Regions from separate parts of the Isoptericola jiangsuensis genome, predicted to be linked through region 3. Evidence: riboswitches for the same ligand, from Rfam matches in the RefSeq annotation. Region 3 holds a riboswitch; each other region holds the start of a gene.
The links. Region 3 has a riboswitch for S-adenosylmethionine ahead of ATJ88_RS00090 (methylenetetrahydrofolate reductase). Riboswitches for the same ligand answer to the same signal wherever they lie in the genome.
Positions count from the first base shown of each region.

Region 1 (6,997 bases), 3.3 Mb from region 3:
ACGCCTACGACGCCGCCGGGCAGGAGATCCTCGCCGGCTGGGACTACCGCACCGGCAGCGACTCGGCCGCCGCCGCGTACTTCAACGCCGTCTGGCGCAACCTGCTGTCGACGACCTTCTGGGACGACCTGCCCGAGGCCGCGCTGCCCACCGGCGGCTCCCGCTGGCTCGTCGTCGTGCGGGACATGCTGGAGCGGCCCGAGGACCCGTTCTGGGACGACCGCTCGACCCTCAACGTCGTCGAGACGCGGGACGAGGTCCTGACCCGCGCCCTCACGAGCGCGCGGCGCGACCTCACCGTCGAGCTGTCCAAGGAGCCCAGCGACTGGGACTGGGGCTCGCTGCACCAGCTCCGCCTCGAGCACCCGGTGCTCGGCGGCGACGACGTGCCCGCCCTCGTGCGCGACTTCGTCAACCCCGCGCCGGTCCCGATGGCGGGCGGCACGTCCGTGGTCAACGCCACCGCGTGGGACGCCGCGTCCGGCAGCTTCGCCGTCACCGCGGGCCCGTCGATGCGGATGGTCGTCGACATGGGCGACCTCGACTCGTCGACCTGGGTGAACGTCACCGGGTCGTCGGGCCACCCGGCGTCGTCGCACTACGACGACCAGCTGCCCGTCTGGGCGGCGGGGGAGAGCTTCGCGTGGCCGTTCGGCCGGGACGCCGTGGCGGCCGCCGCCGAGGACACGACGACGCTCACGCCGTGACACGTGGGGCCCGGGTCGTGGCGACCCGGGCCCGACGTCGGTCGGTCGTCCGTCCTCAGACGACGGGCAGCGGCCACCAGCCGTCCGGCGTGGCGACGGCGTGCACGGCCACGTCGTGGCCCGCGACGGGCAGGGGGCGGTCGGCGGCGTCGTAGTACTCCTCCGGGTACACCATCGCGACGACGGTCGCGCCCGGCCGGGCCTGCTTGAGGGTGCGGTCGTACCAGCCGCCGCCCTGCCCGAGCCGCGCCCCGGTCGTGTCGACCGCGAGGGCGGGGACCACGACGACGTCGGCCTGCGCGACGGCGTCCGCCCCGAGGGTGGGGCCGCCCGGCTCCGGCGGACGGCCGGGGGCGCGCTCGCACAGGTCCTCCGGGCCGGCGTACTCGGCCCAGTCGCGGGCGAGGCCCGCGCCGAGGACAGGCAGCAGCACCCGCGCCCCGCGACCGGCCAGCCGGTCCAGCAGGGGGCCGGTGCCCGGCTCCGCGGGACGCGACGCGTACGTCGCCACGACCGCCGCCTCCGCGACGGCGGGGACGGTCGCCAGCACCTCCGCGAACGCGTGCGCGGCCTCCTCGCGCAGCCGCTGCGAGCGGGTCTCGCGCTGGTGCCGGATGGCGCGTCGGAGCTCGTCCTTGGCGTCCTGCGTCTCCATCCCGCTCACGATCGGGTACGGCTGGGTGGCGGTCGGGTGCCTCGGGTCGCCGTGCATGCCCTCATTGTGGCAGGGTCCTGGCGTGGCCCCGGGGCGGGGCGGACGGGGGCTCATGAACGACGCGAAGAGGTGGGCGGTGACCAGGCCGTGGCCGGCGACCCTGCGTGAGGACACGCCGTCGGGCGCGGTCGTGCTGCGTCCCCTGCGTCGTCGTGACGGCGGGGCCTGGATGCGGCTGCGGGCCGCGAACACGTCCTGGCTGGAACGCTGGGAGGCGACCTCGCCCGGCGAGACCCCGGAGTCCGCGACGTTCGGCGAGTACGTCCGCCTGCTGTCCGCGCAGGCCCGTGCAGGGGCGGCGCTGCCGTTCGTCGTGGAGCTCGACGGCGAGCTCGTCGGCCAGCTCACCGTGGCGAACGTCCAGCTCGGCTCCCTGCGGTCCGGCAGCATCGGCTACTGGGTGGGGCGGCAGTTCGCGGGACGCGGCATCACGCCCACCGCCGTCGCGATGGCCACCGACTACTGCTTCGCCATCGTCGGCCTGCACCGCGTCGAGATCAACATCCGGCCCGAGAACGCCGCCAGCCTGCGCGTCGTCGAGAAGCTCGGCTTCCGCGACGAGGGCGTGCGCGAGCGCTACCTCCACATCCAGGGCGACTGGCGCGACCACCGCACGTTCGCGCTGACCGCCGAGGAGGTCCCCGGCGGGCTCCTCGCCCGCTGGCAGCAGGCCCGCGACGAGCTCTGAGCGGTTCCGCACGGCCCAGGTCGCGGACACGCCGCCGTGCGGTACCTCCGTGACGGGCGACGCTCGCCTACCTTCGTCGTGTGGAGACGTCGCCGGCAGGACTCGCAGCCCTCGCGCTGGTCGTGCTGTGGCTCGGCTTCTGGGTGCCGCAGCAGCTGCGCCGCCGGCAGGTCCTCGCCGACGCCGGCCTGGACGACCGGTTCTCCGGCGGGCTGCGGGTGCTCGCGATGGCGGACGGGACGAACGGGAGGCGCGGCATGACGGCGAGACGCACGTCGGGCACGCCCCCCACCGGCGCGACACCGCGGGTGACCGCCGGCTCCGGGGGGCCGCACCCCCGGTCCGGTGACCGCACGGCCCGCCTCCAGGTGCTGGAGCGTCGTGCCGCCCGGGCCCGCCGCCGCCTCACCCTGACCGTGCTCCTCGCGCTGCTCACCGCCGCGGCGTGGACCGTCGTCGGCCTCGGGTACGTGCCCTGGCCCGTCGCGACCGTGCCGTCGGTGCTGCTCGCCGTCGTCCTCGTGCTCGGCCGGGTCGCCGTCGTCGCCGCCCGGCGGTCCGACGCCCGGTGGCGCGCCGACCGACGGGCCCAGCGGCAGCGCGCCACGCAGGAGCGGACCCTCGCCCACGGCGGGCCGTACGCGCCCCGCAACCGGGCGCGCATCACCGGGCTGGCCGTGCACCCCTCGGACACCAGCACACAGATGATCCCGCGCGTGCAGCCCGCGGCCACGGTGCCCACCGGCGCGCCCCGCGCGCGGACCACGCCGGCCGTCGCCACCGACGAGCCGGTGGCCCCCGAGTCGGAGCCCGAGCCGGCCCCGATCCCGCTCGGCACCGTCGGCGTCACCCGGCCCGTCGGCGGCGAGCCCTGGGACCCCGTGCCCGTGCCGCTGCCCACCTACGTGACCAAGCCGCTCGCGCCGCGACCCACCGTCCCGCTCCCGCCGGAGCTCGCGACGTCGTCGGCGCCCGCACCCCGGCCTGCCGCCGGGGAGCAGCGTGCGTCCGTGGCGCCCGAGACCCCGGCCGAGCCCCTGGCCGGGGACGAGCCGCGGCCGCGCACCGAGACGCTCGGGCTTCCGCTCGAGCAGATCCTCGCCCGCCGCCGCGCCGCGGGCTGACCTCGCCGGTCGTCGCGCCGGCCCCTCGGGGCCGGTGCGACGCACGTCACGCCCGGCGCCCCGGAGCCGATTTGGTCCCAGGCCCGGCGAGGGTGCTAATCTTGCAACCGCTCCACGGGGCTATGGCGCAGTTGGTAGCGCGTCTCGTTCGCAATGAGAAGGTCGGGGGTTCGAATCCCCCTAGCTCCACCCCGGAAAGGGCCGCTGACTCAGGTCGGCGGCCCTTTCGCTGTGGTCGGACGGGTGGCGGGCGCCGTGCGCCCGGAGTGCCGGATCCTGACGACCGAAGCGTTTCGACGTGCCAGGAACGGATGCCCCTGGCATCATCTTCCACGATGTTCAGGTTCACTGAAGCTCTCCGCCGACTGCGCGGGACCGTCATCGGCAAGATCGTCGGGACGGACCCCGACCCGCACTACTCGCGCCTCGACGAGGCCGACGGGCTCGCGCACCGGGACCCGACCGCACAGGCCCCCGCCGTGGGACGTCCGGCCCGGGAGCGCGAGGACGACGCCGACGCCGCCTGAGCCCGGGCGCCTGCCCGCACGAGCCGCTGTCGGCCCCGTGCGCTAGATTTCTCCCCAGGTCACGAGCGACCAGCGACACGCCCTCCGCGTGCTGGTCCGGCAACCGCGCCCCCCGCGCACGGTGCCCCAGGAGGAAGACCGGCCCGTCACGACCGTGACGGGAAGCGCGAAGGGAGAGTTCGATGAACCATCACACCCTCGACCTCGGCGGTCTCGTCGAGGCCACCCGCCCGGGCCCGCGCACCGCGGAGCTGCGTCGACGCGGGATCGACACCACCACCGGTGCGGTCCTGTGCACCGCGTGCCTGGTGGGGACCTGGCCGCTCGGCATCTACCGGCAGTCCCAGACCCTGTGCGACGCGTGCCGCGCCGTCGACGTGGCGGTGGCGGAGCGTGCCGGGCTGCCCGACGGCACCGCCGCCGGCCGGTTCCCCGACGGCAAGGGCCGGTTCGGCGGCCTGCACGACCTCGCCGACCCCGACTGGGAGCCGATCCGGCGTGCGCACGCGTACCGGCGCTCGCTGCTGGAGCGCGTGTTCGTGCAGGCCCGTGCGCTCGACCTGACCCGGCTCGTCGAGCGCCGGCCCGGCCTGCCACCCCGCGAGCTCGTCCGCGTCGACGACCTGCGCCGTCACGACCTGCTCGTTGCGGAGCCCGAGGCGCGCGTCACCCGGTTCGCCCGCTGGACCGCCGCCCTCGACCCGGCCGGGTACGCCGCACGGGCCGACGTCCTCGCCGACGTCGTGCCGCTGGCCCGCACTCTGCGTCTCGCCGAGCGGGACGCCCGGCGCCGCCGCGCCCGTCGCGACCTGGAGCGGGTCGCGCGCGAGGCCGTCGCCGCGCCCCGGGCCGTCCTGGACGCGGTGCGGCAGGTCGTCGCGGCCGAGCGGCCCGTCCGCTGACCGTCCGCCCGGGCGGGTAGCACGTGGCCCAGGTCCCGGGCGGGCCCCCGCGCCCGGCGCGATGACGGGTCGACGACCGGGTGTCGATCGCGGCGGGGCCCGGTGGGTGACTCGGCGTCAGCCGTGCACCCCGCCACGGTCCCGGACGGCACGGGCAGGTGAGGGGCACCTCGGCGCTCCGACCAGCGGTGACGCCCCTCGATTGAATACCCCCGGGGGTATACCCCATACTGGTGGGGGAACGGACACCCCGATCAAGGAGGACGCATGCTGCTCGAACGCATCTACGACGAGGACCTCGCACAGGCGAGCTACTTCATCGGCTGCCAGGCGAAGGGCGAGGCGGTGGTCGTCGACGCCCGTCGCGACGTCGCCGAGTACCTCGACCTCGCCCGGCGCCACGGGATGCGGATCGTGGCCGTCACCGAGACCCACATCCACGCCGACTACCTCTCCGGCACGCGCGAGCTCGCCGCCGTCACCGGCGCCGAGACCTACGTCTCCGGCGAGGGCGGCGTCGACTGGCAGTACGGCTTCGAGGCCGAGCGGCTGCACCACGGCGACGCGATCCGCATCGGCAACATCACCGTCGAGGCGCGGCACACCCCGGGCCACACGCCCGAGCACCTGTCGTTCCGCGTGACCGACGGTGCCTTCTCCGACGCGCCCGGCTACCTGCTCTCGGGCGACTTCGTCTTCGCGGGCGACCTCGGCCGGCCCGACCTCCTCGACGAGGCCGCCGGCGGCGTCGACACCCGCTTCGAGGGTGCCCGCCAGCTCTTCGCCTCGCTGCGCGACGAGTTCCTCGCGCTCGGCGACCACGTGCAGGTCTACCCGGCCCACGGTGCCGGCAGCGCCTGCGGCAAGGCCCTCGGCGCCCTGCCCGCCACGACGGTGGGCTACGAGCGGCTCAACGCCTGGTGGGCCCCCTACCTGCGCGAGGACGACGAGCAGGGCTTCATCGACGAGCTCCTCGACGGCCAGCCCGACGCCCACGCCTACTTCGCCCGCATGAAGAAGGAGAACAAGGACGGCCCGCGCCTGCTCGGCCCGCTCGAGCCGCTCGGCGCCCTCGACAACGCCGAGGTCGCGCGGCGCCTCGCCGCCGACGAGGTGATCTTCGTCGACACCCGCGACCAGCACGCCGTGCACGCCGGGACCGTCGAGCGCAGCCTCAACGTGCCCGGCCCGGCCAAGGCGGCGAGCTTCGGCGCGTGGGCCTACGACCCGGAGACCGAGGACCGCCCGCTGGTGCTGCTCGCCCCCGACGCGGACGTCGCCGAGGAGTTCCGCGCCCACCTCGTGCGCGTCGGCATCGACCACGTCGCCGGCTTCACCCCGGACCTCGAGGGGCTGCCGACCACGACGCCGGCCACGGTCGCGCCGGCGGAGCTCGACGGGCTCGACGCGGCGCTCCTGCTGGACGTCCGCAACAAGACCGAGCACGCCGTCGGGCACCTCCCCGGCTCGGAGCAGCTCAGCGCGGGCCGCGTCCTGTGGCACACGGACCGTCTGCCCGACGACGGCACGATCGTCACCTACTGCCAGTCCGGCGTGCGCAACTCCGTGGCCGCCAGCGCCCTGCGGCGGGCCGGGTACGACGTCGTCGAGCTCGACGGCAGCTACGCCGGCTGGTCCGCCTGGCGCCAGGAGCAGGACGCCGACGGCGTCTTCCACCAGGCCGGTGAGCCGGCCGTCGCCCGGGCGGGCGCATGACGCTCACGACGGTCGTCGTCCTGCTGCTCGGCGTGGTCGTGGGCGTCTCCCTCGGCCTGCTGGGCGGCGGGGGATCGATCCTCACCGTCCCGCTGCTCACCTACGTGGCGGGCATGCCGCCCAAGGAGGCCATCGCGGCCTCGCTGCTCGTGGTCGGCGTGACGTCGGCGTCGAGCATGCTCGCCCACGCCCGGCGGGGCAACGTCCGGTGGCGCACCGGGCTGATCTTCGGGGCGGCGGGCATGGCCGGGGCGTTCGCGGGCGGGCTCGTCGGCGGGCACGTCCCCGGGACGCTCCTCATGATCGCCTTCGCGATCATGATGGTCGCGACGGCGGGGGCGATGATCCGCGGGCGCCGCGGCGCGGCCGCGACCCCGCAGGACCGTGAGCTGCCCGTCCTGCGCATCGTCATCGACGGTCTCGTCGTCGGCCTCGTCACCGGCCTCGTCGGCGCCGGGGGAGGGTTCCTCGTGGTGCCCGCCCTGGCGCTGCTCGGCGGACTGCCGATGTCGGTCGCCGTGGGGACGTCGCTCCTGGTCATCGCCATGAAGTCGTTCGCCGGCCTGGCGGGCTACCTCACGTCGGTGACGCTCGACTGGGGCCTCGTGCTCGGCGTGA
Region 1 covers NZ_PDJJ01000001.1:3,298,807-3,305,803, reverse strand. The annotation lists gene ATJ88_RS14870 (penicillin acylase family protein) at 1-707, shown strand, start outside; gene ATJ88_RS14865 (5-formyltetrahydrofolate cyclo-ligase) at 763-1,419, opposite strand; gene ATJ88_RS14860 (GNAT family N-acetyltransferase) at 1,475-2,110, shown strand; gene ATJ88_RS14855 (hypothetical protein) at 2,191-3,234, shown strand; tRNA gene ATJ88_RS14850 (tRNA-Ala) at 3,351-3,423, shown strand; gene ATJ88_RS14845 (hypothetical protein) at 3,570-3,761, shown strand; SAM riboswitch class IV at 3,819-3,934, shown strand; gene ATJ88_RS14840 (hypothetical protein) at 3,944-4,663, shown strand; gene ATJ88_RS14835 (MBL fold metallo-hydrolase) at 4,931-6,379, shown strand; gene ATJ88_RS14830 (sulfite exporter TauE/SafE family protein) at 6,376-6,997, shown strand, end outside.
Region 1: it holds a riboswitch for S-adenosylmethionine, as region 3 does, so the genes downstream of both, ATJ88_RS14840 (hypothetical protein) here and ATJ88_RS00090 (methylenetetrahydrofolate reductase) in region 3, are expected to answer to the same signal.

Region 2 (6,997 bases), 3.9 Mb from region 3:
ATCGGTCGCGCCCCGTGAGCTTCCTTACGATGGCGTGATGCCTGTGGATGGAGCCCGCCCGCCCAGCACCGCCTATCTCGACCACCTCGCCGCCGAGGCCGAGCTGCGCCGCCGGGCCGCCGTCGTCGAGCCCGGCCCCCGGTCGCCCGACGACGCGACGCCCGGCGGGGCTCCCGCCGTGCTCGCCGGGGTGGTCGACGCCGCAGCGTCCGCGCTGGAACCGGAGCTCGCCGCCGTCGTCCGCACGCTGCACGCCCACCCGGAGACGGCGTTCGAGGAGCACGACAGCGCGCGCACGCTGGTCGCCCTGCTCGCCCGGCACGGCATCGCGGCCGAGACGGGGACCGGTGGGGTCGCGACGGCGTTCCGCGCGACGCTCGGGCCGGGCGGCGGCCCGACGATCGCGATCTGCGCCGAGTACGACGCCCTGCCGGAGATCGGCCACGCGTGCGGCCACAACGTCATCGCGGCGGCGGGCGTCGGCGCGTTCCTCGCGCTCCAGGACGTCCTGCAGGCCACGGACGCCCCCGCCGGCCGGGTCGTGCTGCTCGGCACCCCCGCCGAGGAGGGTCACACCGGCAAGGAGGTCCTCGCCCGCGCCGGGGCGTTCGACGACGTCGACGCCGCGATCATGGTGCACCCGTACGGCGCGGACGTCGCCGACCAGGTGTGGCTCGGCCGCCGGCTGCTCACGTGGACGTTCACCGGTCGCAGCGCGCACGCCTCCGCGCAGCCCTTCATGGGCCGCAACGCGCTCGACGCGGCGAACCTCGCGTACACCGGCGTCGGGCTGCTGCGCCAGCAGCTGCCGCCGTCCGACCGGGTGCACGCCATCATCACCGACGGCGGCACCCGCCCCAGCGTCATCACCGAGCGGGCCGGCGTGCGGCTGTACGCCCGCTCGAAGTACCCGGACACGCTGCGGGACCTGTCGCGACGCCTCGACGACGTCGCCCGCGGGGCCGCGCTCATGACCGGCACCGACGTGCAGATCGGCTGGGACGACGGCGCTCACCCGTCGCTCCCGGTGCGCACCAACGCCGCGCTCACCGCCCGCTGGGTGGCCGCGCAGCAGCGGCGCGGCCGCGACGTGCTGCCTGCCGGCGTGGTGTCCGAGACCCTGGCGGCCTCCACCGACTTCGGCAACATCAGCTTCCGTGTGCCGGGCATCCACCCGCTCATCCAGGTCGCCGACCCGGCCGTCGCACTGCACACCACCGGCTTCGCCGCCGCCGCCGGGTCCGCCCGCGCGGTCGCCGCCGCCGTCGACGGCGCCGCCGGGCTCGCGCTCACCGCGCTCGACTACCTGTGCGACGACGGGCTCCGCGCCGCCGTCCACGACGAGTTCGCCGCCGCCGGCGGAGCGATCGACGTGCCCTCCTACTTCGACTGACCGGCGCGCCGGCCGCGTCCGTGCGAGCGTGGACGCATGACCGCCGAGAAGCAGCTCCGCCAGGCCGCCCTCGCGCTGCCCGACGTCGTCGAGTCCGAGGGCGCCTTCCGGGTGCACGACGTCGTGTTCGTCTCGGACGTGCCGGGCCTCGGGGTCCAGCTCGCGCTCGACGCCGCGGACGCCGAGACGCTGCTCCGGGAGATCGACGGCGCCGAGGAGTCGCCCGGCGGCGTGGCCGTGGACCTCGACGACCTCGACGGGCAGCAGCTCGACCACTGGGTGCGGCGCGCCTGGCTGGCGTGCGCACCGCCCGAGCTCGTCGAGACGGTGGTCGCGGCGGACTCGGCCGCACCGGGGTCGGTCGGCGACCTGCCGGCTGACATCGGGCGGCCGGCGACCCGGGCGCTCGTGGGCGCCGGGATCACGACGCTCGCGGCGGTCGCGGCACGATCCGACGGCGACCTGCTGGCGCTGCACGGCGTCGGACCGCGGGCCGTGCGCCTGCTGCGCGAGGCGATCGGCTGAACCTCAGGCGCGCAGCGGTGACCCGGCGGCGGTGACGGACACCGCAGGTGCGCGCCCACGTGGCCGAGTTGCCCTGCCCGGCATCCGTCGGGTAGACATCTGCCCAGGTCACGAGCGACCGGCAACACGCCCTCCGCGTGCCGGTCCGGCAACCGCGCCCCTCGCGCACGGTGCCCCAGGAGGAAGACCGGCCCCGCGCCGCCCGGCGCAGGGAAGAGCGAGGTCGACCTCGCCCGGTGCGCCGCGGTGCGTCGTGCGGGACGGCCCTGGACCGGGAGCCCGGCATGTCCTTCACGTTCCGCACCCCGCACGGCACCGTCCACGAGGTCGACGCCGACGACCCGTGCCGCACCGCCCTCAGCTCGCTGGGCGAGCTCGTCTGTCCGGTCCACACGGGGGTGCAGCGGCCACGGTCCCGACGTGTCTGCCGGGCGGAGGTGCGGTCCGTGCGGCTGTGCCAGGTGTGCCTGCGCACCACCGTGCCCCTGCGCAGTTTCAAGGACGCGCAGCGGCACGTCTGCGAGGACTGCCTGCGCCTCGACCGGGAGGTGGCCGTCGCCCGCGGCCTCGACCCGCTGGTCACGACCGTCCAGGGGGAGGGGCTGACGCGTCGCACGACCGCCCACGCGACGCTCGCCCTCGGGGACCTGTGGACGGCCGCGGTGGCGGCCGGTCTGCCGGTGTTCGTCCTCGACGACCACGCGCCCTACTGGGGCGCGGTGCCCACGCGGGACGGGTTCGTCACCGTGGTGCGCGAGCGGACGGTCCGCTTCGCCTGGTTCGACGACTGGCGGCGTCGTCCGTGGGACGCGGCCGAGCACCGGCGTCGGCACCTGGCGTGGGTGCGGGCCGTGCACCCGTCGAGCGACCTCGCCCGCGACCCGGGTGAAATCCGGTGACGGCGGCGGCCGTTCCCCGGCGGACGCGTGACGCGGGCACGCGGATCCGGTACGACATGGGCATGGTGCGCACCTTTCCTCCCGACCCCCGCTTCCCCGACGACGGCGGGGCCGAGCGGGCGGTGTGGGAGGCCCTGGTGGCCGCGCTGCCCGACGGGGCGGCCGTGTTCCACGGTGTCCACCTGCAGGAGGGCTGCCAGGAGTACGAGATCGACGTGCTGGTGGCGTGGCCCGGTGTCGGGGTCGCGGCGATCGAGGTCAAGGGCGGGTACGTCGACCGCGTCGACGGCGCCTGGTGCCAGGGCAGCGGGGACGCGCGGCACCGCATCGACCCGGTCGTGCAGGTGCAGGGCGCGCGCCACGCCCTCCAGGCGCTCCTGCGCGAGCGCGGGGACCTGGCGGCGACGGCCCGCACCGCGCACCTGGTCGCGTTCCCGCACCGGTACGTGCCGTCCACGTGGTCGACCCTCGACCTGCCGCGCGACATGCTCGTCGACCGCGGCGACCTGGAGACGCCCGGTGAGGTGGCCGCCCGGGTCAAGCGTGCGATCGAGCGGCACGGGCAGGGTCATCACTGCCTCGACGACGCCGGGGCGGACGAGCTCGCCGGGTCGCTGGTCGGTGGTCTCCCCGGCCAGTCCGAGCACCTGGCCCGCGCGTTCGAGCACGAGACCCGGCTCGAGCAGATGACCCGCGACCAGTCCCGCGTCCTCGACCTGCTGGGCAAGGCGCCGAGGCTGCGGGTCGTGGGCGGTGCCGGGTCCGGCAAGACGTACCTCGCGCTGGAGCAGGCCCGACGTCGCACCCGGGCCGGGGAGCGGGTGGCGCTGCTGTGCTGCTCGCGCGGCCTGGGGCGGTACTTCGAGCGCATCACCGCGACCTGGCCCGCCCGGGAGCGACCGGCCTGGGTCGGGCTGTTCCACGACCTGCCGCGCGCCTGGGGCGCCACCGGCGGTCGGGACGACGACCCCGACTACTGGGAGCGGGACCTGCCCCTCGAGCTCGGCCGGCTCGCCGGGGAACGCGACCACGCCGACCTGTTCGACACCGTCGTCGTCGACGAGGCGCAGGACTTCGGCGACCTGTGGTGGCCGTCCCTGCTGCGCTGCCTGCGCGACCCCGAGCACGGCGGGCTGCACGTGTTCCTCGACGACGCGCAGCGCGTCTTCCCGCGCGACGGGCAGGCGCCCATCGACCTCGTGCCGGTGACCCTCGACGAGAACCTGCGCTCCACGAAGCAGATCGCCCAGGTCTTCGGGGCGCTGTCGCCCGACGTCGTCAAGCCGCGGGGCCTCGACGGCGCGCCCGTGCGGATCGTGGACGTGCCCGCCGAGCGGGCCGTGGAGGCGGCCGACGACGCCGTCGAGGCGCTCCTCGACGAAGGGTGGGAGCCCGGCCAGGTGGCGCTCCTCGCGACGGGGCGGCGTCACCCGGAGCAGGTGAACGTCGTCGGGACGTCCGGGCACGACGCGTACTGGGACGACTTCTTCGCCGGGACCGACGTGTTCTACGGGCACGTCCTCGGCTTCAAGGGCCTGGAGCGGCAGGTCGTCGTCCTCGCCGTCAACGGGGTGCGGGACGCCGCCCGGGTGCGCGAGATGCTGTACACGGGGCTGTCGCGGGCGCGGACGCTGCTGGTCGTCGTGGGGGACCGGTCGTGGATCGAGGAGGTCGGCGGGGAGGGCGTGCGCCGGCGGCTCGCCAAGGCGGAGGTGTGGACGGCCGTGGGCGCGGGCTGACGGGGCCCGCCGTCACCCGTAGCGGTGCTCCATCCACACGACGACGTCGAACACCCGCAGCGCGGAGACGTCCGGTCCGATGGCGGCCTCGTCGCGCAGCGAGAGCAGGTGGCGGTGCAGCGCCCGGTCGTCGGCGCGGAGCGCGGCGGCGAGCCACGCCCAGAAGGAGCCGGTGGGGGCGACCGCGCCCCGCACGACGGAGTCGTAGACGGGGGCGAGGCGTGGCCGCTTGCGAGCCAGGAGCTTGCCGGCGGTGACCCAGCCGACGCCGTGGAGCCGGGTCAGGGCCGTCCACAGGCGCCAGGCCGGCCAGTCCGGGTGGATGTCGACGGGGTCGACGTCGACGAGGTCGAGGTCGCGGGGGACCGCGGCGAGGAGCTCCGCGAACTCGGCCGCGCGGTCCTCCAGCAGCCAGAGCGCGCTGCGCGGCGGCACCTGCACGGACAGGAGGGTGACGGCGACGAGGTCGTCGGCGGTGAACGTGTCGGCCACGTCGACGGCGTCACCGCCGCCGCGGAACCGTTCGAAGCGGCTCCCGGTCCATCCGGAGCCGTCGGTCACGGTGTCGAAGTAGCACCGGAGGTGGCGGACCGCCTCGTCGCGGCGAGAGCGGCCGAGGATGGCCGGCACGGGGGCGAGGGGGCGTCGGGGGAGGGGCCTCGGGGTGCGGCCGGGTCGTGCGCGGAAGGGCTGCGGAGCGGGGTCGGCGTCGTCACCGGAGTGCATGACGGGACTCTATGAAACCGTTATCCGCCGGGCGGTGGACGAACCGGGTGAACCTCGGGCAGCGCGGGGTGAAAGTCTGCTCAACAGATGCGCGTGTGCAGTTACTGCGCGTAGTGTGGTCGTCATGACGACGCCCTCCCAGGACCGCCCCCGCCTCGACGCCGCCCGCGCCGCGCTCGACGAGGCCGCGACCGCCGCGCCCGGGCACGCCGTCGAACCCCTCGCCCGAGCCCGCGCCCTCCTCGACACCGCCCTCGACGAAGCCATGGCCGAAGCCGTCCTCGACGGCGCCTCCCTGCGCGCCGTCGCCGAGCACGCCGGCATCGCCCCCAACACCGTCCCGCCCCGCCTCGGCCGCACCGCCACCCTCGGCGCCTACGCCACCGACACCGGCCGCGTCACCGCCGACGGCGTCACCCGCGCCCGCTACGACCGCGAACGCGGCACCCCGCCGCCCACCGAACCCCCCGCCGTCGAACCCCTTCGGTTCCGCCGCCGCCACTGACCCGCACGCCGCCACGAAAGGACGCCACCATGGCCGACGCCACCCTCACCCACCTCGTCATGCTCCTCGACCGCTCCGGCTCCATGCAGTCCATCAAGGCCGCCACCCAGGAAGGGTTCGACGCGTTCCTCACCGAGCAGCGCGACACCACCGGCCGCTGCCGCGTCACCCTCGCCCAGTTCGACGACCGCTACGACGAGGTCTACGTCGACCGCGACATCGCCGACGTCCCGCCCCTCGACCTCCAGCCCCGCGGACGCACCGCCCTCCTCGACTCCATCGGCCGCGTCGTCCACACCACCGCCGACCGCATCGCCCGCCTCCCCGAGGACCAGCGCCCCGCCAACGTCGTCGTCGGCATCATGACCGACGGCCACGAGAACGCCTCCACCGAATACACCCACGCCGCCGTCAAGGCCCTCGTCACCGAACGCGAGGAGATCGACGGCTGGACCTTCCTCTACATGGGCGCCAACCAGGACGCCATCGAGGTCGGCGCCTCCGTCGGCATCCCCCAGTCGCGCTCCATGACGTACTCCACCGGGAACGTCCGCGCCGCCTACGCCGCCACCTCCCGCGCCATGACCGACATGCGCGGAGCCGTCGCCGCCGGCGCCGCACCCGCCGCCGCCCGCGACCTCCACGCCGTCTACTCCGACGCCGAACGCACCGCCGCCGCCGGACCCGACGTCCCGGCGCCGCGCACCACCACCAGCTCGGGCGTGCCGCGGGGGCGGGCGCTGCGGCCGGAGGTCGCGCCGCGGGGCCGCGACCCCAGGGTGTGAGAGGTCGAGCGGGCGAGGAGGCTGCCACGGCTGGCGTTTCGTCCGGGTGAAAACGGTCAATGCGTTTTCATGAGTCGGGGTTGGCGTGGCGCAGGACGCCAGCCCTCTCCGGGGGCAACCGGACGATTCGGGCAAGTTCGTCATGACTCCTCGCATGCTTATCCTTTGTTTGCGCATGATGCTCACGTGAAGTGAAACGATCAGGAGGCGTGCGCGAGGCCTAACGAAGGTCCGGATCCATTCATAATCTGCGGAGCGCGGCGGCAAGGAGGGGATCGCGCGCTGCGGCTGATGGAGGATCACGTGAGTTTCGACCTTCCGGTGTCCACGACGGACCTCGGTACGACGACGAGGGACCCGGCGCCCCCCGCGCCACGGTTCCCAGCGGTCTGTGCCGCGCTCGTCGCGCTCCTCGCCGCCGGGGC
Region 2 covers NZ_PDJJ01000001.1:3,948,824-3,955,820, reverse strand. The annotation lists gene ATJ88_RS17605 (M20 family metallopeptidase) at 38-1,393, shown strand; gene ATJ88_RS17600 (helix-hairpin-helix domain-containing protein) at 1,430-1,918, shown strand; SAM riboswitch class IV at 2,025-2,142, shown strand; gene ATJ88_RS17595 (hypothetical protein) at 2,203-2,817, shown strand; gene ATJ88_RS17590 (nuclease-related domain-containing DEAD/DEAH box helicase) at 2,880-4,556, shown strand; gene ATJ88_RS17585 (DUF6308 family protein) at 4,569-5,282, opposite strand; gene ATJ88_RS17580 (hypothetical protein) at 5,407-5,787, shown strand; gene ATJ88_RS17575 (vWA domain-containing protein) at 5,817-6,572, shown strand; gene ATJ88_RS17570 (hypothetical protein) at 6,876-6,997, shown strand, end outside.
Region 2: it holds a riboswitch for S-adenosylmethionine, as region 3 does, so the genes downstream of both, ATJ88_RS17595 (hypothetical protein) here and ATJ88_RS00090 (methylenetetrahydrofolate reductase) in region 3, are expected to answer to the same signal.

Region 3 (6,997 bases):
ACGTAGTCGTCGGCGTCGTCGTCCCAGGCCAGGGCCACCGCGCCCGCCGCCTCGGCGCCCTTGCAGAACTGCAGGAAGCCGCGGTAGCCGAGCGCCTTCTCGGAGAAGTCGGGGCGGCGCTTGCGCAGGTGGTTCTTCAGGCCGGAGAGCTGCGCGGAGCCGCCCTCCTCCGCGACGACGGAACGCAGGAGGTCGAACGCGCCCGCACCGTCCTGCTGCTCGGGCAGAGCGACCACGGGGTCGCCGGTGGAAGGCCCGTCGGACAGCACGACGACGTCGCGGTCGGCGAGGTAGCGCAGGAACTCCGTGAAGGTACGGAAGCCGTAGTCCGCCTCGGAGAACGTGGGCTCCTTGCGCACGAGGGTGCGCTTGAGCTGCGACGCCGTGATCGAGCCGGACGACGACGCCTGCAGCCCGGCGAGGGTCTGGGCGACCTTGACCTCCATGGGCGCGTCGGCGGCCGGCGCGTCGTCGTCCTCGTCCGGGACGGGCGCGGGGACGGGCTCGGGGGCCGGTGCGGGGTCGGCCTTGCGGCGACGGCGGCCGCCGGACGACGCGGGTGCGGCGTCCTCGGCCGGCGGCTCGACGGCGGTCTGCTGCTCCTTGGCCGCCTCCGCGGCGGGGGCCTCGGCGGGCGAGGTCGTCGACGCGGCGACCTTCGCGCGGCCTCCGCGGCCGCCCGAGGTCGACCGGCGTGCGGCACCGCGCCCGGACGGCTTGCGCTCCGACTCGTCGGGGACGTCCACGCCCTCGAGGCGGTCGTAGAAGATGAACTCGTCGCACGACGACGGCAGGAGCCGGGACGTGGACTTCTCGACGCCGACCCCGATGACGCGCTTGTCGAGCTCGCGCAGCTTGTTGACCAGCGGGGAGAAGTCGGAGTCGCCTGTACACATGACGAACGTCGAGATGTACTCCCGCTCGAACGCCATCTCGATGGCGTCGACCACCATCTTGATGTCCGCCGCGTTCTTGCGCGACGCCCCCATCCGCTGCGGCATCTCGATCAGCTCGACCTGGTGCCGGGTCAGCGCCCGCCGGTCCTCGTCGAAGTACGACCAGTCCGCGTAGGCGCGCCTCGTCACCACCCGGCCGCGCACCGCGAGGGCGTCCGCGATCGGCTGGAAGTCGAACTGCATCCCACCCAGGTGCTCCCGCGCACCCAGCGCCAGGTTCTCGTAGTCCAGGAAGACGGCCAGGCGCTCTTCGGTGTCCATGCCCGCCAGCCTATGCCGCGCGGGCACCCACCACCCTCCCGGCCGTCCCGCGCCCCCGCTCCTGCACGGGCACCACCCACTCCGGGCACCGGTACCACCCATCCGCGGGCCCCCGAACCGTGCGCGCGCGAGGTGGACCGGAACCTGGGCACGACCGAACCCAGGAGACCCCCATGCGCGCCCGTCCCTCGACCACCCGCACCGTCCTCGCCGCCGGCGCGGCCACCGCCCTCGTCCTGCTGCCCGTCGGCATCGCCGTCGCGGGCGGGTCCGACGCGCCGGTCCCCTACGACGTCTCCCCGGCAGGCCTGACGCTCCCCGCCGGGTCGACGTTCCCCGACAACGGGCACGTCAACGTCAAGTACACCGTCGACGGTGTGAAGAAGAACGCGCACGTGCACTTCGAGTCGCGGAACAACCAGCCGTCGGGTCAGTTCATCGGGCGCGACTTCCTGCCCTGGTCGTACCTGATCTCCGCCGACGACTTCTGCATCACGTGGGTGCAGGTGTCGACGTTCAACGAGCACTTCGGCGAGGGCGGTCAGGACCCCGTCTGCACGACGCCCGTCGAGCCGACGCCGGAGCCCACCCCGACCGAGCCGACGCCCGAGCCCAGCGAGCCCACGCCCGAGCCCACCGACCCGGTCACCCCCACCCCGGACCCGACCGAGCCCACCCCGACCGAGCCCACGCCCGAGCCCAGCGAGCCCACGCCGGAACCCACCCCGACCGAGCCCACGCCCGAGCCCAGCGAGCCCACGCCGGAACCCACCCCGACCGAGCCCACGCCCGAGCCCAGCGAGCCCACGCCGGAACCCACCCCGACCGAGCCGACGCCGGACCCCAGCGAGCCGGTCACCCCCACCCCGGACCCGACCGAGCCCACGCCCGAGCCCACCGACCCGGTCACCCCCACCCCGGAGCCCACCGACCCGGTCACCCCCACCCCGGAGCCCACCGACCCGGTCACCCCCACCCCGGAGCCCACCGACCCGGTGACCCCGACGCCCGAGCCGACCGGCACCGTCGTGCCCACCCCGGACCCGACGGAGCCCGCGGACTCGACGACCGTCGTCGACACGGACGACCCCACGACGGGCGGCCCGGCGACGAGCACCGTCACGACCACGGTCACGACGCGGGACGCCGCGACGCAGGGTGCGGTCGTGGACCGGCTGCCCTGGACGGGGTCCGCGGCGCTGACCACGGGTGCCGTGGCTGCCGGTCTGGTGCTGGCGGGCGGCGCGGTGCTGCTGGTCCGCCGCCGGCTCTCGCACTGACCGTCGCACGCACGCTCACGCTGCGTCACGCACGGCCCGCCGTCCGGCACGACCGGACGGCGGGCCGTCGTGCGTCCGGACCGGTCGGGCCGCGGCCGGTCCGGTCAGGCGGAGCGGTCGCGCAGCAGCGCGACGAGGGCGGGGCGGCCGTCGACGGCGAGCTTGCGGTAGACGCGGTTGAGGTGGTTCTCGACCGTGGACACGGTGATGCCGAGGCGGTGCGCGGCCTGCTGGTTGGACAGTCCTGCCTCGACGAGCCGGACCACCTCGAGCTCGCGCACGGTGAGCCGGGCGAGGTCCACGGCCGGGACGAGCGAGGCGATCATCTCGGCGGGCAGCACGTCGGTCGCCTCGTCGACGAGCCGGTCGGCCGGGGCGACGTCGCCGGCGGACCGGAGGATGCGGACGGCGAGGGCGAGCGCCCGCCCGGCGACGAGCACGGCGCCGCGGGTGCGGGCGTCGCGGTAGAGCGCGAGCGCGGGTTCCGGACCGGTCGCGCCGCCCGCCCGCGCGAGCGCGATCATGTCGTCGATCCCGTCGCCCTGACCGGCGGGGAGGCAGCGCGCGAGCCGGTCGGCGCGCCCGTCGTCGGGGGCGGCGCCGAGGGCGAGGATCCCCGCCACCCCGGCGGCGGCGGCGTAGCCGCGTGCGGCCAGCAGGTCGGCCTCCGCCCAGTAGGCCTCGGCCTCCGCCGCGGGGTCCCCGGCGGCGCGCGCCGCGACGACGGGCTCGATCCAGCCGACGGACATGAGCGGCCAGGGGCCGGGCACGGTGGTGACGTCCTGCGCCTGGCGGGCGAGCAGCAGGGCGCTGTCGACGGCGCCCTGCTGGAGGGCGGCGTACGCCCCGAGGGCGAGGTTGCCGACGGCGTGGTGGAACTGGCGCAGGGGGATGACGCCGACGGACATGACGGCGCCGACGTGGTCGCGCAGCTCGGAGAACCGGCCGAGGGTCGCGAGGGCGAGGGAGCGGGTGTACCCGTGCAGCCACACGCCGTCGAGGTCGAGGTCGTCCAGGGCCTCGTCGAGGCGACGGTCGGCCTCCGCGAGCGCCTCCCGGGGGCGTCCGGCGAGGACCTTGGCGAGGCCGAGCGCGGCGTGACGGGGCCGGTCCCACGCCCCGGTGGCGGGGGTGGCGGCCAGGACGGCGAGGGCGTCGGCGGCGTGCCCCTGGGCCACGAGCCGTTCGGCGTGGACCACGCCCTCGACCTCGTCGCGGAGCGCGGTGACGCTGCTGGGTTCGGCGTCGGCGGGCCGGGGGGCGTCCGGGTGGGCGCGGGCGGGACGCTCGCCGGCACCTTCGACGACGAGGGTGAGGCGGTCGTCGAGCGCCGCGAGGAGGCCGGCGAGGCCGGGTTCCTGGGCGAGGGTGGTCGGCAGGGGTGCGGTGAGGGCGTGGTGGGCGGCGGCGCCGTCGTCGTCCTCGACGACGCACCGCACGGCCTCCATGGCGCGCAGCACGGCGACGGTGACGGGGTCGCCGGACTCCTCGGTGGCGGCGACGACCTCGGCGGCGCCCTTGGCGCCCTGGACGAGCAGGGTCTCGAGGTAGGGCACGGCGGTGTCGGCGGTGGGGCGGTGCTCCCACTCGGCCCGGCGGACGGTGCGCTGCCGCAGGACGTGCTCGGCGATGAGGCGGGCGCGGACGCCTGCGGCCTCGCGGCCGCCGTCGCTGGTGGACACCTCGAGGGCGGCTCGGACCTGCCGCGGCTCGACGACGGGGCCGCTGAGGCCCTCGGGTTCCTCGCCGGAGAGCGCGAGGCTGATCTCCTGGGTGACGCGCAGCCGGAGCGTGCTGCGGCCGGCGTTCTGGAACTGCTCGGCGACGAGCGGCGGGTAGAGGGTCACGTAGTCGTGCTCGGCCTGGCGCAGCGTCCGGAGCAGGCCGTGGCCGTCGAGGGCTTCCAGGACCGGCCACGGGACGAGGCGGCGGGCGACGGTGGTGGTGACGGGACCGGCGAGGGCGAGCACCTGGACGGCGTGGAGCGCGTCGGCGTCGAGGCTGACGGTGAGGCGTTCCACGGTCGCCGACAGCGCGGGCGCCCAGAGCTCGCCGCGGGCCCGCCAGACGCCGTCGACGCGGACGAGGTGCCCGGCGCGGCGGGCGGTCCGGACGACGGCGTCGACGAACCCGGGCAGTCCCCCGGACTTGGCGTGGATGCGGCCGGCGGTCTCCGCGGCGAGCGGTCCGCCGAGGACGCTCTCGGCGAGGCGGGCGGAGTCCTCGTACGACAGGGGCGGCAGCTCGACGCGGTCGACGGGGGTGACGGACGCGACGAGGCCGCGCCCGTCGGCGGCCAGCAGGGTGGGGCGGGACGTGGCGACGAGGGGGAACGGGACCCGGCCCCAGGCGGCGACGAGCGCGCCGACGGACTCCTCGTCGAGGTCGTCGACGTCGTCGACGAGCAGGACGAGGCGTCCGCCCTGGGCCAGCCGTTCGACGGCGGTGACGTAGGTCGCCAGGAGGGAGGCGCCGCGGGTGGGTCGGTCGGCGCCGAGGTCGCTGACGGCGAGGGCCTCCAGCGAGTGGTCGCGCAGCGCGCGGGCGCCGCGGACGGCGAGGACGCGGTGGCCGTCGTCGCCGAGGAGCTCGCCGAGGCGTTGCAGGACGGCGGTGCGGCCGGCGCCGGGCAGGCCGGTGACGACGGCGCTCGTGCCGGAGCGCACGCCGTCGAGGAGGTCGGCGGTCACGCGCTCGTGCAGCCGGGGCAGCGCCATGGGGTCATGCTAGGAAGGACGGACGCGACGTGCCTGGTGAGCGGTCGTCGTGGTGGGGCGACGAGAACAGACGGAGATGTCTCACGATGTGGCCGGTGTTGTCCGAGGGTCGAACGGGCTCTAGAGTCGTCGGCAAGCCATCCAGAGCGGCCGAGAGTCCTGGCTCGACGACGCCGCAGCAACCCGTTCTCCGACGGAAGCCTCCCGAGGACGAAGGTGCTCAACACCAGGCCCGATGGAGTGACGCATGGTCGCAGAGGCACAACCGCACCCGCACCGCCCGACGGTGAGCTTCGAGCTCATGCCGCCGCGGCGGCCCGACGCCGCGCCCCGGTTCTGGGAGACGGCGCGCCGCCTCGTCGACGCCCGTCCCGACTTCGTGTCGGTCACGTACGGCGCCGGCGGCGGTGACCGCGACACCGCGCGCGAGGTCGTCTCCACCCTGCTCGCCGGCACCTCCGTGCTGCCGGTGGCGCACCTGACCTGCGTCGGCGCGTCCCGCGAGGACGTGTCCGACGTCATCGACTCGTTCCTCGAGGCCGGCGTGCGCACCGTCCTCGCGCTGCGCGGCGATCCCCCGAAGGACCAGCCGGACTGGCGCCCGCCCGCGGACGGCGTGCACTCGTCCGTCGAGCTCATCGCCCTGCTCCGCGAGGTCGAGGCGCGCCGCTGCGCGTCCGACCCGTCCACCGCGCTGCGCGGCGCCGCCCGCCCGCTGACGATCGCCGTCGCGACGTTCGTCGACGGGAACGTCCAGGCCGGCACGACCCGCGCCCAGGAGGTGCAGCGCCTCCTGGAGAAGCAGCAGGCCGGGGCGTCGTTCGCCATCACCCAGCTGTTCTACGAGGCCGCCTCGTACACCGACTTCGTCACGGAGGCCCGCGCGGCCGGCGTGACGATCCCGATCCTCGCCGGGCTGCTGCCCACGACGGACCCACGCCGGCTCCGTCGCGTCGAGGAGCTCACCGGCGTCCGCGCGCCCCAGCACCTGCTGGACGCGCTCGACGCCCTGCCGGACCCGGAGGCGCAGCACGCCTACGGCACGGCGTACGGCAGCGAGCTCGCCCAGCGCGTGCTCGACGCCGGCGCCCCCGGCCTGCACGTGTACACGTTCAACCAGTACCGTCCCGCTCTGGACCTGCTCGAGGGTGTTCACCTCGGCGGTACGCCGTCCGACGGCGTCGACCTGGCCAGAAGGCCGTGGGTACCGAGCATCCCCGCAGTCTGACCCGCTGACCGCCCGCGGCTCCCCCGTCGTCCTCCACGACGACGGGTGCCGCGGCGTACCTCGGCGACGTCACCCATCACTGAGGAGAGCTCATGTCCAGCACCGACCACCCGACCACCCCCGTCACCCCGACCACGGGCCCGGCCTTCCCCGGCGGCACCGTCCTCGGCTACCCCCGCATCGGGCGCCGCCGCGAGCTCAAGCGCGCCGTGGAGGCGTTCTGGGCCGGCCGCACCACCGCCGCCGAGCTGGAGTCCGCCGCCGCCGACCTGCGTCTCGCCACGGTCCGCCGTCTCGTCGAGCTCGGCCTCGACGCGACCGACGGCTCCGTGCCCGGGTCGTTCTCGTTCTACGACCAGGTCCTCGACGTCGTCGCGACGCTCGGCGCCGTCCCCGCCCGTTTCACCGGCCTCCTCGACGAGTCCGGCCGGCTCGACGTCGCGGGGTACTCCACCGTGGCGCGCGGCGCCGGTGACCGAGGCGTGTCGGGCGCCGCGCTCGAGATGACCAAGTGGTTCGACACGAACTACCACTACCTCGTGCCGGAGATCGGCC
Region 3 covers NZ_PDJJ01000001.1:16,372-23,368, forward strand. The annotation lists gene ATJ88_RS00075 (NYN domain-containing protein) at 1-1,217, opposite strand, end outside; gene ATJ88_RS18190 (hypothetical protein) at 1,391-2,497, shown strand; gene ATJ88_RS00085 (helix-turn-helix transcriptional regulator) at 2,602-5,214, opposite strand; SAM riboswitch class I at 5,349-5,456, shown strand; gene ATJ88_RS00090 (methylenetetrahydrofolate reductase) at 5,462-6,442, shown strand; gene metE (5-methyltetrahydropteroyltriglutamate--homocysteine S-methyltransferase) at 6,535-6,997, shown strand, end outside.

Region 4 (6,997 bases), 470 kb from region 3:
CGGGCATCGAGTCGGCGGGCGGGCTCGTGGTCAACGGTCCGTTGGCGCGCACCACGGCGGACACGGCGCTGCTGCTGGAGGGGATGATCCGGCGGCGGCCGGACGGCGGCGCGGCGCACCCGTTCACGCTGCGCGCGCCGGTCGCGCACGCGGGGGCGTACCTGGCGGCGGCGCAGCGGGGCGAGGTCGCGGGCCGGGACGACGACGGCGGCCGGTTCCGGCTGGGTGTGACGACGTGGTCCGCGTGGGAGGACTACTACGACATCACCGTCGAGCCGGAGGCGCGGGCCGCGCTGGACGCGGGCGTGCGGGCGCTGACGAGGCTGGGGCACGGGGTGGAGGACCACCGGTGGGACCCGGCGCCGGAGTACGGCGACGCGTTCCGCACCCTGTGGATGGCGGGGGCGTCCGCGGTCCCGGTCGACGACGACGCGACGCTGGACCGGATGGAGCCGTTGACGGCGTGGCTGGTGCGGCGCGGCCGGGAGGTGCCCGCCCGGGAGCTGGTGACGGCGCTGCGCACCCTGGTGATGTTCGAGCGGCGGCTCATCGCGGGGTTCGGCGACCTGGACGCCGTGGTGACGCCCGCGCTGGCGATGACGCCGCGACCGGTGGGCTGGTTCGACGCGGAGGACCCGGACCGCAACTTCGTGCAGCAGTGCCAGTACACGCCGTTCACGTCGTGGTTGAACGTGGCCGGCCTGCCCGCGGTCACGGTGCCCACGCACTGGACGGCGGACGGGCTGCCGATGGGCGTCCAGCTCGTCGGCCGTCCGGGCGGCGAGGCGACGCTGCTGGCGCTGGCCGCGCAGCTGGAGGACGTGCTGCGCTGGCCGGAGCGGCGGCCCCCGACCTGGTGACGTCGGTCAGTCGGGTGTCCCGGCGGCGAGGCCGCGGAGCTGGGTGCGCAGAAGGTCGACGGCGTCGGCGCCGAGGCGGTCGGCCCACCGGTCGGTGAGGCGGCGGCTGACGGCGGTGGCGGCGTCGCAGTAGCCGGCGCCGAGCGGGGTGAGGGTGACGCGCAGGGCGCGGCGGTCGGCGGGGTCGGGCGCGGTGGCGGCGTAGCCGAGGCGTTCGAGCTCGCGCACGACGCCGGTCATGGCCTGCCGGGAGACGCCGGCGCGTTCGGCGAGGGTGCTGATGGTGGTGCCGGTGGCGTCGACGTGCGCGAAGACGGGCACGTGGACGCGGCGGACGTCGGGGTGCCCCTGCGCGGCGACCTCGGCGAGCGTCGCGGCGACGACGGCGTCGGCGGCGGCGAGCAGCAGGAAGCCGAGGTCGTCACGGGACTGGGCGGCGAAGCGGGCGATGGCGTCCTCGGTCAAACTACGCAACCCCCTTGACAGAATACGCAATGCGGTTGACGATCATGGTCCCAGCCTACGACCTCGAGGACGTGCCATGATCACCGACCCGCAGACTCCCGCGCCCGGCAGCACCTTCCCGGCGCTCGAGCTCGTCGCCCCCGACGGCGCGCACCGCACCCTGTCCGACGTGCTCGACGGCCGCCCCGCCGTCGTCCACCTCATGCGGTCCGCCACCTGTCCCGTCTGCCTCGCGCACGCCGCGCACGTGCAGCGGATGCACGACGCCGGGGAGCTGGGCGGCGCCGCGTTCCTCCTGCTCGCGCCGGGCGACGCCGCCGAGGCGGCCACCGCCGCCCAGCGGGCCGCACGCCGCTCCCCCGTCGCCGAGGTCTGGGCCACGGGCGACGGTCACGGCGCGGCCGGGCTCGACAAGGTCGCCCTGCTCCAGCACAGCGGCACGTTCGTGCTCGACGGCGCCGGGACGGTGCTCGCGGCCCGCACGGCCGCGCTCCCGCCCGCGAGCTTCGACGCCGCCGAGGTCCGCGGCGCGCTCGCCGCGTTGCGCGACACGGCCTGAGCGCACGCCACGACGGGCCGGCGGGTCAGTCGGGCAGGCAGCCGACGGCGTCCTCCGCGCCCAGGGCGGCGGTGGCGAGCAGGCCCTCCAGCCCGGAGCCCTCGGGGACGGGGCGCGGGTCGTCGACCACGACCCACAGCCCGTCGACGACGTCGTACCGCGCGCGCGGCCCGTCCGCGACGAGGGCGGCGACGGCCGCGACCAGCCGCTCGACCTCCTCGCCGGCGGTGCCGACGCCGACGGACGCACGCACGGCGCCGCCGTCGAGGCCGAGGCGGGCGAGCAGCGGGTGGGCGCAGAACCGGCCGTCGCGCACGCCGATGCCGTGCTCGGCGGACAGGTAGGCGGCGACGAGGCCCGCGTCGCAGCCCGCCACGGTGAACGTCACGACGCCCACGGTGTCGGCGGCGTCGGGCCACAGGTGGACGACGTCCACGCCGTCGATCGCGGACAGGCCGGCGACGAGGCGGCGGCGCAGGGTGTCCTCGTGCTCGCGCAGCTCGGCGGGGTCGACCTCGGCGAGCGCCTGGCAGGCGGCGGCCAGCGACACGGCGCCGAGGACGTTGGGCGACCCGGCCTCGTGCCGGGCCGGGGCGTCGTGCCACTCGGTGGAGTCGGTGCGGACCCGCCGGACGGCGCCGCCGCCGGCGAGGTACGGGGTGCCGGTGTCGAGCCAGTCGCGGCGGCCGACGAGGGCGCCGCCGCCGAACGGGGCGTAGGTCTTGTGGCCGGAGAACGCGACGTAGTCGACGCCGGTGTCCGCCAGGGAGAAGCGGCGGTGCGGCACGAGCTGGGCGCCGTCGAGCAGGAGCCGGGCGCCGTGGTCGTGGGCGGCGGCCACCAGCGCGGCGACGTCGGGGGCCTCCCCGGTCACGTTCGACGCGCCGGTGACGGCGAGCAGGGCGTAGCCGCGACCCGCGGCAGCACCGTCGGCGAGCTCGTCGCGCAGCGCCTGGACCGTCGCGGCGGCGGTGTCCTTGCCGGTGACGACGGTCGTGTCGGCCTCCCGCTGCCAGGGCAGGAAGTTCGCGTGGTGCTCGACGTCGAGGACGAGCACGCGGCCGGGCGCGCCGTCGGCGGTCGCGGGGACGCAGCCGGCCAGCAGGTTGAGGGCGTCGGTGGTGTTGCGCACGACGACGGTGACGTCGTCCTCGCGTGCGCCGACGAACTCGCCGATGGTGCGGCGGGCCTGCTCGTACAGGGCGGTGGAGACCTGCGAGAGGTACCCGGCGCCGCGGTGCACGGAGGCGTACAGCGGGAGCGTCGCGGCGACGCGGTCGGCGACGGACTGCAGGGCCGGGGCGGAGGCGGCGACGTCGAGGTTCGCGTACGGGACGCGGCGGCCGTCGACGAGGGGGGCGAGGGTGTCCTGCCCGGCGACGGGCAGGACGGGGGCGAGGTCGGCGACGGTGTCGACCTGCGGACACGTGGGGGCCTCGGTGAGCGTGGTCATGACTGTCCCTCCTGGTCCGGGGAGGGGGCCTCCCCGCGCTTGCCCGACGCCGGTCGGCGTCGTGCCTGGTCGTCACCCGGGGCACCCCGCCGCGAGGGGAGGGTTGCCGGCCAGCGAGCCGGGGCTTCGCGCTGGCGCTCATGACCTGGCATCCATGCTGGGGTGCCGTCCGGACGTCGTCAAGTGTCGGGACGGGCATCTCACGATGCGGGCGATGAACGCCCGAACGACCACTCTGCGAGATGCCCGTCCCGCAGAGCGGACCTCCTGTCGTACGATCGCCCTGACCATCCCGAGCGGCCGAGTGACGTGGCACGACGACGCCGCAGCAACCCCGCGGGACCGGGCAGCGCCGTCGTCGGCGTCCGGGACGAGCTGGGTGCTACCGCCACGACCGATGGAGGAGTGCGCGATGACCGCGACCGTGCAGGCACGCCCCGCCGAGGGCTACGCCGGAGACATCACCCCGCAGCAGGCGTGGGACCTGCTCGCCACCACCCCCGACGCCGTGCTCGTCGACGTCCGCACCGAGGGCGAGTGGCGCCTCGTCGGCGTGCCGGACGTCGCCGGGCTCGACAAGCAGGTCGTCTTCACCCAGTGGGTGACCTCCGACGGCCGCCCCAACCCCGGGTTCCTCACCGAGCTCCAGGCCGCCGGCGTCACCGGCGACGGCCCCGTGGTGTTCCTGTGCCGCTCCGGGCAGCGCTCCATCGGCGCCGCCCGCCTCGCGACGTCCGCCGGGATCGCACCGTCGTACAACGTCCTGGAGGGCTTCGAGGGCGCGCCGGGCCTGAACGGCATCCGTGACCGCGAGGGCTGGAAGGTCGCCGGCCTGCCGTGTGCGGAGTACGCCCGATGAGCCGCGTCGAGATCCCCACCGGGCCGGGCGCGAACCCCGAGCTGCTGGGCGGGTCCGGCCGCGGCCCCCTGCCCGGGAGCGCGCGACCCGCGACGCTCGCCGTCCGCGGCGGGCACCGCCGCTCCGACTTCAACGAGACCTCCGAGGGCCTGTTCCTCACGCAGGGCTACGTGTACGACTCGGCCGCCGACGCCGAGGCCGCGTTCTCCGGCGACCACTCGCGGTTCGTCTACTCGCGGTACGGCAACCCCACGGTGCGCACGTTCGAGGAGCGGCTGCGCCTCGTCGAGGGCGCCGAGGCCTGCTACGCCACCGCGTCCGGCATGTCCGCGGTGTTCACCACGCTCGCGGCCCTCGTCTCGCAGGGCTCCCGCATCGTGTCCGCCCGCGCGCTGTTCGGCTCCACGAACGTCATCTACTCCGAGATCCTCGCCAAGTGGGGCGTGCAGGTCGACCTCGTCGACGGGCACGTCGCCTCCCAGTGGGAGGAGGCGCTGTCCACCCCCGCGGACGTCGTGTTCTTCGAGACGCCGTCCAACCCCATGCAGGACCTCGTCGACATGCGGCTCGTGTGCGACCTCGCGCACGCGGCGGGCGCCGTCGTCGTGGTGGACAACGTGTTCGCCACCCCGATCCTCCAGCGCCCCCTCGAGTTCGGCGCGGACGTCGTCGTGTACTCCGCGACCAAGCACATCGACGGCCAGGGCCGCGTGCTCGGCGGCGCGATCCTCGGCTCGGCCGAGTTCGTCGGCGGTCCCGTCGAGACGTTCCTGCGGCACACCGGGCCGTCGCTGTCCCCGTTCAACGCGTGGGTGCTGCTCAAGGGCCTCGAGACCCTCGACGTCCGGGTGCGCGCCCAGAACGCCTCCGCGCTCCAGGTCGCCCAGGCCCTCGACGGGCTCGACGGCGTGACCGGGGTGCGCTACCCGTTCCTGCCCTCGCACCCCCAGCACGAGCTCGCCCTGGCGCAGCAGTCCGGCGGCGGCACCGTCGTGACGTTCGACCTCGACGTCCCCGAGGGCACCTCCCCCGAGGCCGCGAAGAAGCACACCTTCGCGTTCCTCGACGCGCTGCGCGTCGTCGACATCTCCAACAACCTCGGTGACGCGAAGTCCCTCGTCACGCACCCGGCGACGACCACGCACCGCAAGCTGGGCGCCGAGGGCCGCGCCGCCGTCGGCATCACCGAGACCACGGTGCGGCTGTCGATCGGCCTGGAGGACCCGCTGGACCTCATCGAGGACGTCACGCAGGCCCTGCACGCCTGACGCCTCCGTCGACGCGGGGGCATGGTCGACGCGATGACCGGCCGGTCGGGGGCCGTCCACAGCGGGCCGCCGTCCACAGCGGTGCGCCGCGGGAGTGCACCGTCGGGCGGGCTGTCGGGGACTGCCCCTAGCCTGTCCCCGTGCTGCACATCCACCGCTCCGAGCGCGCCGACGCGCTGGTCGCGCCCCTCGCGGAGGTCCTGGCCGCGCCGCCGGACGACCCGTTCACGCCCGACGTCGTGGCGGTACCGACGCGCGGCGTGGAGCGGTGGCTGGCGCAGCGGCTGTCGCACCACCTGGGCGACGGCGGCACCGGCGCGGGGGTGTGCGCGAACGTCGACTTCGGCTCGCCGTCGCGCCTGGTCGCCTCTGCCGTGGCGGCGGTGACGGGCGTCGAGCCCGACGACGACCCGTGGCGCCGCGAGCGCCTCGTCTGGCCGGTGCTCCAGGTGGTGGACGCCGCCCTGGAGGAGCCGTGGGCGGCCCCGCTCGCCCGCTACGTCGGTGGGCCGGACGACGCGGTGCGGCGGTCGCGCCGGGTGGCCCTCGCCCAGCGGGTCGCGGACCTGTTCTCGGCGTACGCGCGGCAGCGCCCGGCGCTGCCGGTGGCGTGGCACGACGGCGAGGACTCCGACGGCGCGGGCGCCCCGGTGCCGTCGGACCTGGCGTGGCAGCCGGAGCTGTGGCGGCGGGTCCGGGACCTGCTGGCCGCGCCGAGCCCGGCGGAGGTGCTGGCCGACGCCGTGGCCGTGCTGGAGCGGGACCCGGCGGCCGTGGACCTGCCGTCGCGGCTGTCGGTGTTCGGGCCGACGCGGCTGCCCGAGGACGAGCTGCGCGTGCTGCACGCCCTGGCCCGCCACCGGGACGTGCACCTGTGGCTGCCGCACCCGTCGCCCGCCCTGTGGGACCGGGTCGCCGCGCTGCCGGCGCGCCCGGGGCGCTCGCGCCGCGCGGACCTGCCGGCCGTCGCCCTCCACCCGCTGCTGACGTCGACCGCCCGGGACTCCGTGGAGATGCAGCTGCGCCTCACCGGGGCGTTCGACGCGGACGAGGCCGACGTCGTCGAGACGCACCACCCGGCGCCCGCTCCCCCGGCCACGGTGCTGGGCGCGTTGCAGGCGTCGTTGCGCGACGACGACCCCGACCCGGCCGCTCCCCTGGTGATCGCGCCCGACGACCGCAGCGTGCAGGTGCACGCGTGCCACGGCCGGTCGCGGCAGGTGGAGGTGCTGCGCGAGGTGCTGGTGGGGCTGTTCGCGGCGGACCCGACGCTGGAGCCGCGCGACGTCGTCGTGCTGTGCCCCGACGTGGAGGCGTTCGCGCCGCTGGTGACCGCGACGTTCGGCGCGGTCGGGGACGGCACGACCGCGGCGCACCCCGGCCAGCGGCTGCGGGTGAGCCTCGCGGACCGCGGCGCGGGGGTGCTCAACCCGGTCCTGGGCGTGGTGTCGACGTTGCTGCGCCTGGCCGACGGCCGGGTGACGGCGTCGGAGGTGCTGGACCTGGCGGCGTCCGCGCCGGTGCGGCGCCGGT
Region 4 covers NZ_PDJJ01000001.1:481,981-488,977, reverse strand. The annotation lists gene ATJ88_RS02270 (amidase) at 1-860, shown strand, start outside; gene ATJ88_RS02265 (MarR family winged helix-turn-helix transcriptional regulator) at 867-1,325, opposite strand; gene ATJ88_RS18260 (redoxin family protein) at 1,402-1,884, shown strand; gene ATJ88_RS02255 (aminotransferase class V-fold PLP-dependent enzyme) at 1,910-3,337, opposite strand; SAM riboswitch class IV at 3,368-3,483, opposite strand; gene ATJ88_RS02250 (rhodanese-like domain-containing protein) at 3,750-4,196, shown strand; gene ATJ88_RS02245 (O-succinylhomoserine sulfhydrylase) at 4,193-5,464, shown strand; gene recC (exodeoxyribonuclease V subunit gamma) at 5,605-6,997, shown strand, end outside.
Region 4: it holds a riboswitch for S-adenosylmethionine, as region 3 does, so the genes downstream of both, ATJ88_RS02255 (aminotransferase class V-fold PLP-dependent enzyme) here and ATJ88_RS00090 (methylenetetrahydrofolate reductase) in region 3, are expected to answer to the same signal.